One region of the Metabacillus hrfriensis genome, then DNA from elsewhere that is predicted to be linked to it. Evidence: predicted binding sites of a transcription regulator. Region 1 holds the regulator's gene; the other holds the start of a gene.

Region 1 (6,008 bases):
GAATTTGCTTTCTCGATTGCATCGATCGATAATGTTCGAATCGTAGCAATAGATAAGTCTTGAATTGAATGTGACATAATTTGATCATCCTTTCATAAATAACATTCTACTTTCTTATCATAGCGGTACACACTTTAGGATACAACCATTAATAATGAAATGTAATAGTGCATTAAGATGTGTAAGAAACTATTCTAATGTATTATGTGCAAATTGAAAAGGAATACATCACAAATTGACGTATTCCTTTTATTAATGAAGGTTTCGCTTCTTCTCATCTTTTAGTTTTTGAGGTGTTACATCCGTACCGTTTGGGTCGAGGATCGTAACGCCTTTTAATGTATTTTTCATGGAACCGCGAAACACCTGCAGGTATTCCTGTCTCAGGCTTTGCTGTTCTTTTAGTTCTTCAGGTGACAAAGCGCTTGATTTAGCCTTTTTTGAAAGTTCATTGATTCTAGCCATTTTTTCTTTTGAAAGCATAATGGTAACTCCTTTTTGTAGATAGATTCACTATGCTATCGTACTAAAAATGACTGTAAAAGACAACTTATTGGTCTCCTGATTGTTTCATATATTCCTGATATCTTCTATGTACTGTTGCCTTTGAAACATCATGGCCAAAGCCTCTCAAAGTAGCAGCAATTTCTGCAAATGTCAGTTTGTTTTGTTTTAAGCGGACAATTTCTGAAACAGGAAGCTCTTTTTTTTCCTTCCCGGGGCTCCCATGAATATTAGACAGGTTATTTTGAGGTTTAAACCCGTTTTGGACCGCACGCTGCATGCCTCTTTTGATTTTCAGATTATGAATCTTTCTCTGATATTCTTCAACAATGCTGACGATTTCAAGCACCATAGAATCAGCTTCTGAGAGCAGAAGCCTGCCGTTATGTGTAACGGAATAAAGTGTTATTCCCTCTTTTAGAAGAAAATGAATGAGTGCAATTCTGGCGTTTCCCCTCCCAAGCCTTGTTTCATCCTGGATCAGGATTGCATCCACCTGCTGATTTTTGATGCAGTCAAACAGTTCAAATATCCCGTCCCTCTCTATATCATAGCCGCTGGCCTGCTCTTCAATCACTTTTACAATATTCATGCTGTGCTGCTCAGAAAGATTTATGAGCTCTTCCTTCTGTCTTAAAAGAGATGTTTCCTGTTCTTCTTTCACTGTGCTGACTCTGCAATAGATGATGGCGTTCAGTGTTCTCACTTCCCTATTTCTTGCTTGCTATTTGATTGACCTCATAAAAGGCTGTCTTCTCAATGGGTATAAAGACTTGTTCACCAGGTTTAATTACTGCAGTCTCCATACCGTTTTTTTCCTGTACCCACTCGACAAAATCTGACTTAGAAAGATTATGATGTTCTTTAAATTTGTCAGCAATACTCCAGATGCTGTCCCCTTCAGTAACTTCTATATTTACGTAGTGATCCATTCTGTCTTTTTCACCAGTATAAGATAAAGCAAAGACAGCAACAATAACGACGATAAAAAATGAGAGTAAATAAGAAAAAGATTCTTTCAACATAATCCCCACCTCGAAATAGAATGTTTGTTCGCACTTTTGATATTTTTAGTATAATGCGAACAAACGTTTCTGTCAACGGATTTTTTCGAACTTATGTTTGTATGCACAGGAAAAACATGCTATAATCAACATAAATTACAGGACGCGAGGTGCATAAGATGACAAAATTATCAAAAAGACAGCAGGATATCTTAAACTTCATCAAATTAGAAGTTCAGAAAAAAGGTTATCCGCCTTCTGTTCGCGAAATTGGCGAAGCTGTCGGCCTTGCTTCTAGTTCAACTGTCCACGGCCACCTGGCCAGGCTAGAGAGCAAGGGACTAATCAGACGCGATCCAACTAAGCCCAGAGCCATTGAAATTTTAGAAGAAGAGACTTCACATATTCCAAGATCAAATGTTATAAATGTTCCGATTATCGGTAAGGTTACAGCGGGTTCCCCTATAACAGCCATCGAAAATGTTGAGGAATATTTTCCGCTTCCTGATACGTTTGCAGCAGCAGATGATCAAGTATTCATGCTCGAGATTATGGGAGACAGTATGATAGAAGCTGGAATTCTGGACGGGGATATGGTAATTGTTAAACAGCAAAAAACAGCAAATAACGGAGATATCGTAGTTGCCATGACAGAAGATGATGAAGCAACAGTAAAACGTTTCTTTAAAGAAAAAGACTTCATTCGCCTTCAGCCTGAAAATTCAACCATGGATCCTATTATTCTGCGAAATGTTTCAATTTTAGGGAAAGTCATTGGGGTTTACCGGAATATTCATTAAAAATCTTTGCTGCTCAGCAAAGATTTTTATTTTGGCGTTTTATGCTCTTTAACAAGGGGAATATATAATAATTGATAAAATTTAGAAGAGGTAACCTATGAATTCCAATATTATTCATGATGAAATAACCATACTGCGAACGAATTGCCAATTCATTTTTCCCTTTTCATGGGCTCAGGACTGCACTAAGGAGTTAATTGAGGAGCTGTTAGCCAACGGGTTTGAATTTTTTTCAATTGAGAATGTTAAACAGCAAAATAAATATTACGGGGAGAGCATTGATATCCCGCATAAACGTTTGAATCATTATTTTATGCCGTACATAGAACAAATCTTATTCCCTGACAAATATAAAGAAAAAGCGATAAACCGTTACTCAAAGCCTTTAAATTTGAAATGCAGACTTGATACTGCACACAATTCATTTTCTTTGAAGGTTCATTCAATTGATATCTACCTTTGTCCTTTCTCTATCGGAATGGTAACGATTCGAACAGACCCTTACAATAACAATGAAGATTTCTCTTTAAGTGATGCACTGGATTTTATGGATCATTTTCGCGTTCTCGAGCCCTCAATTACAGAAGAAAAAGGTACTGTTCTCTATTGTGGTGAAAAACGTTTTGACAAGACTCAGGATTTTATCTTCCAGGACCTTTGTCCATTCATCGTCCCCTTCATAGAAAAAAGCGAGAATGATCAATCAACTTATCTGGGCAGCCTTCCTTATTTTATTGATGAAAGAATGTTCGTATCCAGTTTTTTAATGGCTGCTCCTGATGATCAAATAACAAATAACGATTTATTCAGAATCGGACATATGAATGGATATAAAGAAAAAAAACAGCCATACATCTCTGCAACCAATCAAAAGTACATCGAAAAATACGTAAATGATCATGTTTATGACAGGTGGTCCCCGGATAGTTTTCATATTATCAGCGACCATACATTTACATGCATCAGCAGAGACAGCAAAAATGAAAAACTCATTGCTGAAGAAATGTATGGCCAGCTATATTACAATATGATTCTGCACTTATTTTATAAAATTGTCCTTTTAAAGCTTTCATACAGTTATTCACAGCTCTATATTGACCAAAAACAAGATAAAATGGACAAACTGATCAGATCGATTGCCAATTTTACCGCCAAATATATTTTTTCTGAAATCAGCAGCCGGACTGAGGGACAAGAGCTTTCTGTTTTGATGAAAGATCGCTTTAAAATTGAAACTCTTTACAAAGAGGTAATAAACACGATGGACAGTCTTTATCAAAATCAGGAAAAATTTGCAAGTAAACGTCATAATTCTCTATTGCTGATCTTAACGACTTATACTGTTATTTCCGGGATTTACGGAATGAATCTGGTGATTGAAGACTGGCGGGGGAAAATTGAGTGGAGCAAGCTTGCCGGTTATTCTGTTTTTGAATATATTTCGCTCGTTGTAGCTTTATCAGGTATTGCTGTAGGGAGTGTACTTGCCGGGATTGCAATCATAAGACTGCTTAAAGACTATTTTGATAAGGGAAAATCTGAAAACCTTGACTGAGTAATGCCGATGCTTTTTTCTATATTAATTACACAAAAACCCCTCAACATCTGCTGAAGGGTTTTTGTGTAATTAATATTGATACATATACTGTTCTCTTTCCCAAGGGTGAACTTGAGTTCTGAACATATACTTTGTGTTTTTTAAGTTTAATTAGGTAATAAAACCTTATTATATCAATACTTTTGAAAAATTAGTGAGTTATTAATTATATTAAAGTTGATACTTTGGTGGTCAAAAAGTGGTCAATTTTGGGGTCAAAAAATTATTGATATTGTATTTAAACATTATATATCTTTTATACTTTATTGAATTGATATGGTCTCGCCTTCAATATCATCTATTTCCACATCGTTACTTTCAAGTTCCTCAAATTTACTCAATATGAATTCCAAATCTTCGTTTAAAACAATATATACCTCCGATTAAAAGCAGATCTTATTTAAAATAGATTATACCATCAAACATAAAAAACATTTTAAAAGTTACCAAATGGCGATTACACTTTGCTGCAATCGCCCCCGATTGTTGAATAACATTTGATTTACATTAAAACATTAGTAGTTTTTGATTAGCTTTCCATTTTTGCTGGATCAAAGCCAATTAAAGAGTGAGTATACTCCTATTATTGCAAAGAGAATTGTTAATATTATTATCGAAAAGCAACCAATAACAAATAATTTATCATACAATGAATCGTCAGGTTCTTCCTGCAGTTTTTCTTTCACTTTATCTTGTACAGGTGAAATTACCTGATCTAATTCCAGGTTTTTTAAAATTTCATTGTCACCTTTAAATTTTAAAGCTCTTGCTATAAGGAAAGGATCATTTCCCATAGTTTTTTCAAATTGAATACAAGCTTGGATCATTTCCGGTGTTTTATTCTTTTCTAAATACCAGTAGCGACCTGCCATTGATGGATATTTTAATGTGAAATAGATGTCCCCCAACTTTCTGCGGAGCTCTAACTCATTTGGGTAAGTTGAAATTAACCCGTGTAGTCTATCCCTTGCTTTGCCTAAATCATTTTTCTTAATGTCCTCTTCAATCTTCTTAATAGTCTTAACTGGTAATTTTTCTATGTAAAACACCTCATTTATCTTCTTAGGATAGTTGCTTCCTAAACTAAACTATCCTATTAGCTAATAGTCAAAGGGCAAACACTCTATGCTGCAATCGCCCCCGATTGTGGAATAAAGGACACGATCCACTATTTGTGAATTGCGCTCGATTGTTGAGATAAATAATACTATTTAAGGCTGTTGAAGCCGGCTTGTGCTTATTAAACTATAGCCTCCGTTAACAAGAAACCTGTTTTATTCTACAAGAATCGAAATTGCACTATACACTAATAACAAAGCCATAATTACATTAAACTGACTTCTATACTTTGATAAAAACGTTTGAAAAATTGAACCAAACACACTCCAACAGAAAGTACTCATAAAACCAACAAAAGCTAGAAATAATGAATAAAATAGTAAGCTGAAATTTGAACTGTGATATGGAAGGATGAAGGTTGAAATTGCAGTTATGCCATATAAAATACCTTTCGGATTTATGAATTGTAAAAGCATACCTGTTAAAAAACTGTTATTCTTGTCCCCATCATTGTCTTTAGCATTATTTTTACCGGTAATAATTTTCATGGCCAGATACAACATATAGATTGCACCTAGGGTAGTCATTATAAATTCAATTTGTGGAATGAAATTTTCAAGCAAAAGATTAAAATAGCTACACAATAACATTATTACAAAGAATCCTGCACCAACTCCTAAACAAAATCTGATTGTCTTTTTTAACCCGTATTTGTTAGCAAATAACATTGCCATAATATTATTGGGACCTGGTGTAAAACTTGTAACAAAAACATATAGCAAAAACGATAATAAAGGCATATTGGCTCCCCCTCTGTGATGTATGTTATAATGACTAAAATGGACATTATAACGATTTACTTTTTATTGTACAATACGGACGTTATATTGTAAACGAGGAGTGTATTTATGGAGGAAATAAATCTTATCATTGCAAAAAATTTAAAAGCCTTTAGAGAAAGTAAGAAATTAAGTCTTGAAAAGGTTGCAGAATTAACTGGAGTAAGTAAAACGATGATAGGTCAAATTGAAAGGGGGGAATCGA
Region 2 (6,008 bases), 1.0 Mb from region 1:
CAAAGCTGTAAATGCTTCCGTGTAATTTTCGTATTCAAGCACCTCTGCATCAGGTGATTTCTCACGGATATTTTTTGTGGATGTTGATCCCTTAACTGCGAGAACTTTTGTACCTTTTTTAATATCATCTATACTCTTAATATCGCTGCCTTTTTTAACTAAAAGTGATTGTCCTGCTTCAAAATAAACGTCTGAGAAATCAACTTCCTTTTTACGCTCTTCCGTAATGGTCATCGTTGCGATAATCGCATCGATTTGACCGTTTTGAAGCATTGGCACACGTGTTTTAGAGGTAACTTCTTTAAATTCGATGTTCTTTTCATCACCAACGATTTTCTTTGCAATTTCTTTCGCTATATCAATGTCAAAGCCTTCAATCTCTCCGCTGCTTGGGTTTTTAAGTCCAAATAGTCTTGTATCGTTTTTAACGCCAAAAACAATTTTCTCATCCTTCTTAATGGCTTCAAGTGCATTTGCAGTTTCTTTTTCCTCCGATTTTCCACACGCTGCAAGAACGAGTACAGCAAGCATAGATACGAAAAGCAGCTTCAGCAAACTCTTTGATTTCAACATAAAATGTCCCCCTATTTTTATATTAATGATTTAAAATACGGCTGAGAAATAAGCGTGCCCTTTCTTCTTTGGGATTCGCATAAAACTCCTCCGGTACAGCCTCTTCTAAAATTTGACCTTGATCTATAAACACGATGCGGTCTGCAACTTCTCTGGCAAATCCCATTTCGTGTGTAACAACTACCATTGTCATGCCTTCTTTCGCCAGATTCTTCATGACATCTAATACCTCGCCAATCATCTCAGGATCAAGGGCTGAGGTCGGTTCATCAAATAGCATAATCTCAGGATTCATCGCGAGGCCTCTGGCAATCGCAACACGCTGCTGCTGTCCGCCTGAAAGCTGGGAAGGAAAAGAACCGGCTTTATCGGGAATTCCAACCTTGTCCAAGTAATAAAGCGCTGTTTTCTTCGCTTCTTCCTCTGATTTCCCAAGAACTTTGACTTGAGCAAGCGTAATGTTTTGAAGAACGGTTTTATGAGGATACAGGTGAAAATGCTGAAAGACCATGCCGATCTCCCGTCTTACTTTATTAATATCTGTTTTCTTGTCATTAACCGCAATGCCGTTAACTGTTAATGTACCTTCTGACACTGTTTCAAGCCGGTTGATGCAGCGGAGCATCGTGCTCTTACCGGATCCGGACGGACCAATAATCACGACCACTTCTCCCTTTTTTATCGTTAAATTAATGTTTTTTAAAACTTGGAAATCACCAAAATATTTGTTTACATTGTCAAAAACAATCATGCTGCTCCCCCTTATCTCTGATTGCAGGCATTCATTCCAGCTGTCTAGAACTTTATAAATATAATTTTCATCTCTAGAATTATACATTTTTTAGAATATAATAGTCAAACAATTTTGAGTTATTTATAAATACTGAACATTAATAAAAATATAAAAATCACTGCTTTATTTGCAAGCAGTGATTTTTATTCCGTCTCTCATTTAATTGATTTTTCCTTAAAAAAGCAGACACAGTCTGCTTCTTTTTTCCATTTACTGTACAAAAAGGCTCACTTCCTCGTATACTAATAGAAATACATGACAAGGAGTGTTTAAGTATGAGTCAATCTAAGGCAAAGAAACAGCGATTGAAGAAAATGCGTGAAGGAGAAAGAAATCCGGAGGCTGGAAGAAGCCCATTTATTTTTCAGGATTTGCGCACTAGACAAACAAAAACAAAAAAAGAGCAGCTATATAAGCAAAAATACAAGAACCATTTCCAGGGAGACGGAAAAGATGGTTCTTTTTATTTTGCCTCTTAACGGCTCTTTACATAGTAATTTGTGATGGCTAAATATTCTCTTGTATAAGATTTTAAGACAGCCGCTTTCGGCGTTTTAGCTGCGAGCCCTTTGGCATCAAGACCAAGATCTTTTGCAGCCATGCATGAACGGTAGATGTGGAAATCATTTGTAACAATGAGACCTTTTTTCGCACTTGGCGGGAGCATTGCTTTCGAGAAGGTCAAATTTTCTATCGTACTTGTAGACTTTGATTCTAATATTATACGGGATTTCTCTATTCCATGATCTTGCAGGATTCTGCTGATGGCCTCTGCTTCCGTTATTTCTTCGCCTGGCCCCTGTCCCCCTGAAGCAACCACAATCGTATTTGGATTTTCTATTAAATACTCTGCTGCTGCATCCGCCCGGTATTGCAGGGCAAGCGACGGAACCGTGCCATTTACCTTTGCACCTAGCACGATTAAATAATCAGCGTCTTCAATCGGCTTTTCTGAACTGTATCTGTGGATGTTGTAATGTAAAAAGACAGTATAAATAAGGCCAATTGCCAGCAGTGTGAAAAGAATCTTTCTAAATGGCATCTTTATTTTCATTCATGTTCGCCCATTTCTTGGTTAAAAAGTTATAAAAAAAACTAATATTTTTGCTTTTTTTTCAAGAATGCAATTTTCTTTTTTTGAACTCATATGAATTGTCATTTTTTATACCTTGAGTAATAAGACGAATATCAGTCGGGTAATTAAATCCAAGAATATTAATTATATGCTCTCCTATTACAAAACAGTACTTTCCAATATTGATCAAAGGAGATAATCATGCTTTTTAATGAAGAAATGGAGCAAATGGCGTTTGAAAGCTGATCTTGATTCATACCTTTTTTAATTCTGCCGTATTAGTCTCTTTTAGATTTTGAGTATACCGGGACTAGGATAATTCCCAATATAAATAGTCCAAATGATACTCCGCGTACCAGATTAAAATATTCGTTCGATTTAAAAAACAATACATTTAATCCCATTGCAATTGCTCCGACTAGTATCATTATTTTTCCAAATAATTTCCAGGACATTAATCTTTCACTCCCTCTCTTCAAATATTATGAGATTCTAACGGACACCCGAATATGAACTTATGTACAGACCTTATGGAAGAGTAATTTCACCCTAAAATCATCATCTAAGCTCCAGGTAAATTCTAAAATGGCCTTGCTTTGAATAGTCCTCCCTAAAAATGGATTCATAATAATTACGATTGTTGGCGATAAAAAGTTCCAGAGAATGACATATATATAAATTAAAAAGGCCGATTTTTTAACGAAACTTTTTGCACGGATAATCGTATATAGATTAGACAAACCTGTTTTTTCTTACATATTAGTCGTTTACAGACAAGCATAATTGTATTTTTTCCAGGAGGACATAGTGAAAATAAAAGAGATTTCATATCCGACATCACTCAGTAAAATCAAGAATGCATCAGATGACATCATTGATATCTTGGTGGAGCTTGAAGATGGCTGCACTTATACCATGGTCGTCACTACACCTGAAAATTTTTCTTCCTTGATGAAGAGAGAGAAACTTTCTTATTTATTGCCTGAACCGCTTATGCTCGTCGTCAGCAGTCTAACTGAAAAGAATATATGGAAAGTTGCAGAGAAGTTTGCTGAAAATAATGCTTACTGGCTGAAATCGTATTACTTGACTGAAGATAACAAATTTGTGACATAGAAGAATGGAAGTAAGTAGAAGGTAAGTAACCATACATGATTACCAATGTCTTTGTAGATATGCCTATTAAAAATAATTTATATATATCGTAAATTAACAGATTGAACGAAGAGCTTAAATTTTTTGTAAGTTGTGAGTTATAATAGGAGATTACATTTTAAGGAGAATCGTTTATGACCGTTAAAAAGAGCAAATCCATAGAAGTGAAGTCCGTATCCTTAGTATTTTTTGGTGCTGCTATTGGAGCTGTTTTGGGAATAGCTGCATATGTGAACAATTGGCTGGGCTAAGATCTTAATGTAAGTATTATGTAACTCTGTATATGGCAATAAGGTCTGTAAGCTGCATCAGGACGATGTCATTAAATCTGTTTACAGCTCTTATCTCGTCCGTTCCTTCATTCAAGTAATGAACGGTGCCGATAAAATGCACAATCTGATCACCATGCAGATAAATAAATGATAGCTCAAAATGAAACTCCAAAGATCCGCTGATTAATAATTGAATGCTGTTGCGTTTCTCTTTAGGGATCATAAGCATGGGAATACCTTCTTTATAATAGATTTATAGTATACGAATGTTTGTTCTTATTTTCAATCATCATTTTTTGAAATGCAGCTTTTTATTACTAGTCAGGAATTAGGGTACTAAAAAAAGAAAAAGAGCTTTCGCAGAAACGAAAACTCTTTCTCATGCACTCAGCAAAGGGAATTCCTCAAATCACCCTTACCCTTTTGCTTCACTTCCTTCACTAACACCTATAATTCCGCTTTTTGATTTAAGCACTGCTCCAAAAAGGACAGCCAGTATAGAAGCGGCCATTAAGAAAAAGCCTAACACATAAAATCCGTCCGTTAAATCACTGTTTTGCGCTACTGCTCCAACAATGATTGGCCCTACAATACCTCCAATATTTCCGCACGTATTAATTAATCCATTTGCTGTACCTGCTTGATTGCTCGGGAAGAAGGACATTGCCCATGCCCACCAAGGGCCAAAAGCTGAATAAATTCCTATTCCCGCTATTATTAACAAAATCATATTAAAGACCATCCCGCCTTCAACAAAATGTTGAATAGCCAGGGCCAAGCCGCCAATCATTAAAGGAACCGATACGAATAAAACCCGATTTTCCCCTACAGAATCCGACCAGACTGAATTGTAGTACATGCAAATTGCAGCTAAAATAAATGGAACAGCTGACAGCCAGCCTACTATACCGATGCCACTATTGCTCAATTGTTTCATCAAGCTTGGCATCCATAACCCAAAGCTATACACACCGGTAATCCACAAGAAATATATAAATGAGAAGACCCATACTCGGTAATTTTTCACCACATCTAAGAAAGAGCCATGTTCTTTTACTTCGATTTTGAACAATATAATCCCGCTCTTCTTTCGAAAGAAGCTTGTCTTTTTCAGGAGAATCTGCACCAAGAAAAGCAAATAACACAGCTAATATTAATGGAGGCGCTCCTTGTAATATAAACATGGTCAGTAATTTCACTCACTCCAAACACTGAAATTTCTTCTCCGCAGTACCCTTTTCCTGCCCGCAGTTCAGGACTCCAACTCGCGGAAATCATGTTCCAACTCGCCGGAATCCCGTTCCAACTCTCCGGCAAAGAAAAATCGGCATCCTCCTTGCCAGCTATGGCAAAGAAGATACCGATTCTAATTTAAGCATTTTTCACTTGATCTACAGGTGTTACTGCCTTTTTCTCTTTTGATAAAAACCATCCCGCTAATGCAATTCCAACAAGAACTACGTAGAATGTGATTTTCCAAAGAGGAGATTTAGCGAATCCTTCAGGCAATACAGCGAGCTCCGGGTGAGACAACGTGTAAACCGAGAGCTTCACACCGACCCATCCCACGATTCCAAAGGCTGCGATTTCCAGGCCAGGCTTCTTATGAAGCAGCTCCACAAAGAAGTTTGCCGCAAATCGCATGATCACAAGTCCGATGATTCCTCCAGCAAAAATGACGAGAAACTTGCCGCCGTCCAAGCCGCCAATCTGAGGCAGACTCGTATTTGGAAGGGTAACGGCAAGAGCTACGGCTGCAAGAATTGAATCAACCGCAAAGGCAATATCCGCAAGCTCAATTTTAAGCACTGTTGCCCAGAATCCAGACTTTTTCTTGCCGTCAGGTTTGGCTTCATCTTCTTTTTTCTTAAAAACAAGTTTTCTCAATATATGATTTGCTGCGATGAACAGCAAGTATAGAGCACCAATTGCCTGAACCTGCCATACATCAACGAGATAAGAAATGGCGAACAGGGATCCAAAGCGGAAAACAAATGCCCCTGCAAGACCGTAAAATAGGGCTTTCTTTCTCTGCTCTTCAGGAAGATGCTTCACCATGATGGCTAACACAAGGGCATTATCTGCCGCGAGCAGCCCTTCAATCGCAATCAACAGGAGCAGCACCCAGCCATATTCCATT

What was found. Region 1 encodes LexA, which represses DNA repair genes until DNA is damaged. Its sites were predicted from a motif close to CGAACATATGTTCG; they were not measured.
Region 2: QLQ22_RS06845 (YolD-like family protein) is a predicted target of LexA. The motif match lies at 4,132-4,145, and genes of this name have one in related genera.

The regions. Positions count from the first base shown of each region.
Region 1 covers NZ_CP126116.1:2,421,865-2,427,872, reverse strand. Annotated here, with positions in the region: gene tkt (transketolase) at 1-77, opposite strand, end outside; gene QLQ22_RS12100 (DUF896 domain-containing protein) at 253-483, opposite strand; gene QLQ22_RS12095 (YneB family resolvase-like protein) at 551-1,201, opposite strand; gene yneA (cell division suppressor protein YneA) at 1,215-1,529, opposite strand; gene lexA (transcriptional repressor LexA) at 1,688-2,308, shown strand; gene QLQ22_RS12080 (magnesium transporter CorA family protein) at 2,406-3,863, shown strand; gene QLQ22_RS12075 (DUF6584 family protein) at 4,457-4,945, opposite strand; gene QLQ22_RS12070 (LysE family transporter) at 5,180-5,764, opposite strand; gene QLQ22_RS12065 (helix-turn-helix domain-containing protein) at 5,873-6,008, shown strand, end outside.
Region 2 covers NZ_CP126116.1:1,387,252-1,393,259, reverse strand. Annotated here, with positions in the region: gene QLQ22_RS06870 (transporter substrate-binding domain-containing protein) at 1-573, opposite strand, end outside; gene QLQ22_RS06865 (amino acid ABC transporter ATP-binding protein) at 596-1,324, opposite strand; gene QLQ22_RS06860 (hypothetical protein) at 1,642-1,845, shown strand; gene QLQ22_RS06855 (YdcF family protein) at 1,842-2,420, opposite strand; gene QLQ22_RS06850 (hypothetical protein) at 3,249-3,557, shown strand; gene QLQ22_RS06845 (YolD-like family protein) at 3,864-4,097, opposite strand; gene QLQ22_RS06840 (MFS transporter) at 4,284-4,940, opposite strand; gene QLQ22_RS06835 (TerC family protein) at 5,240-6,008, opposite strand, start outside.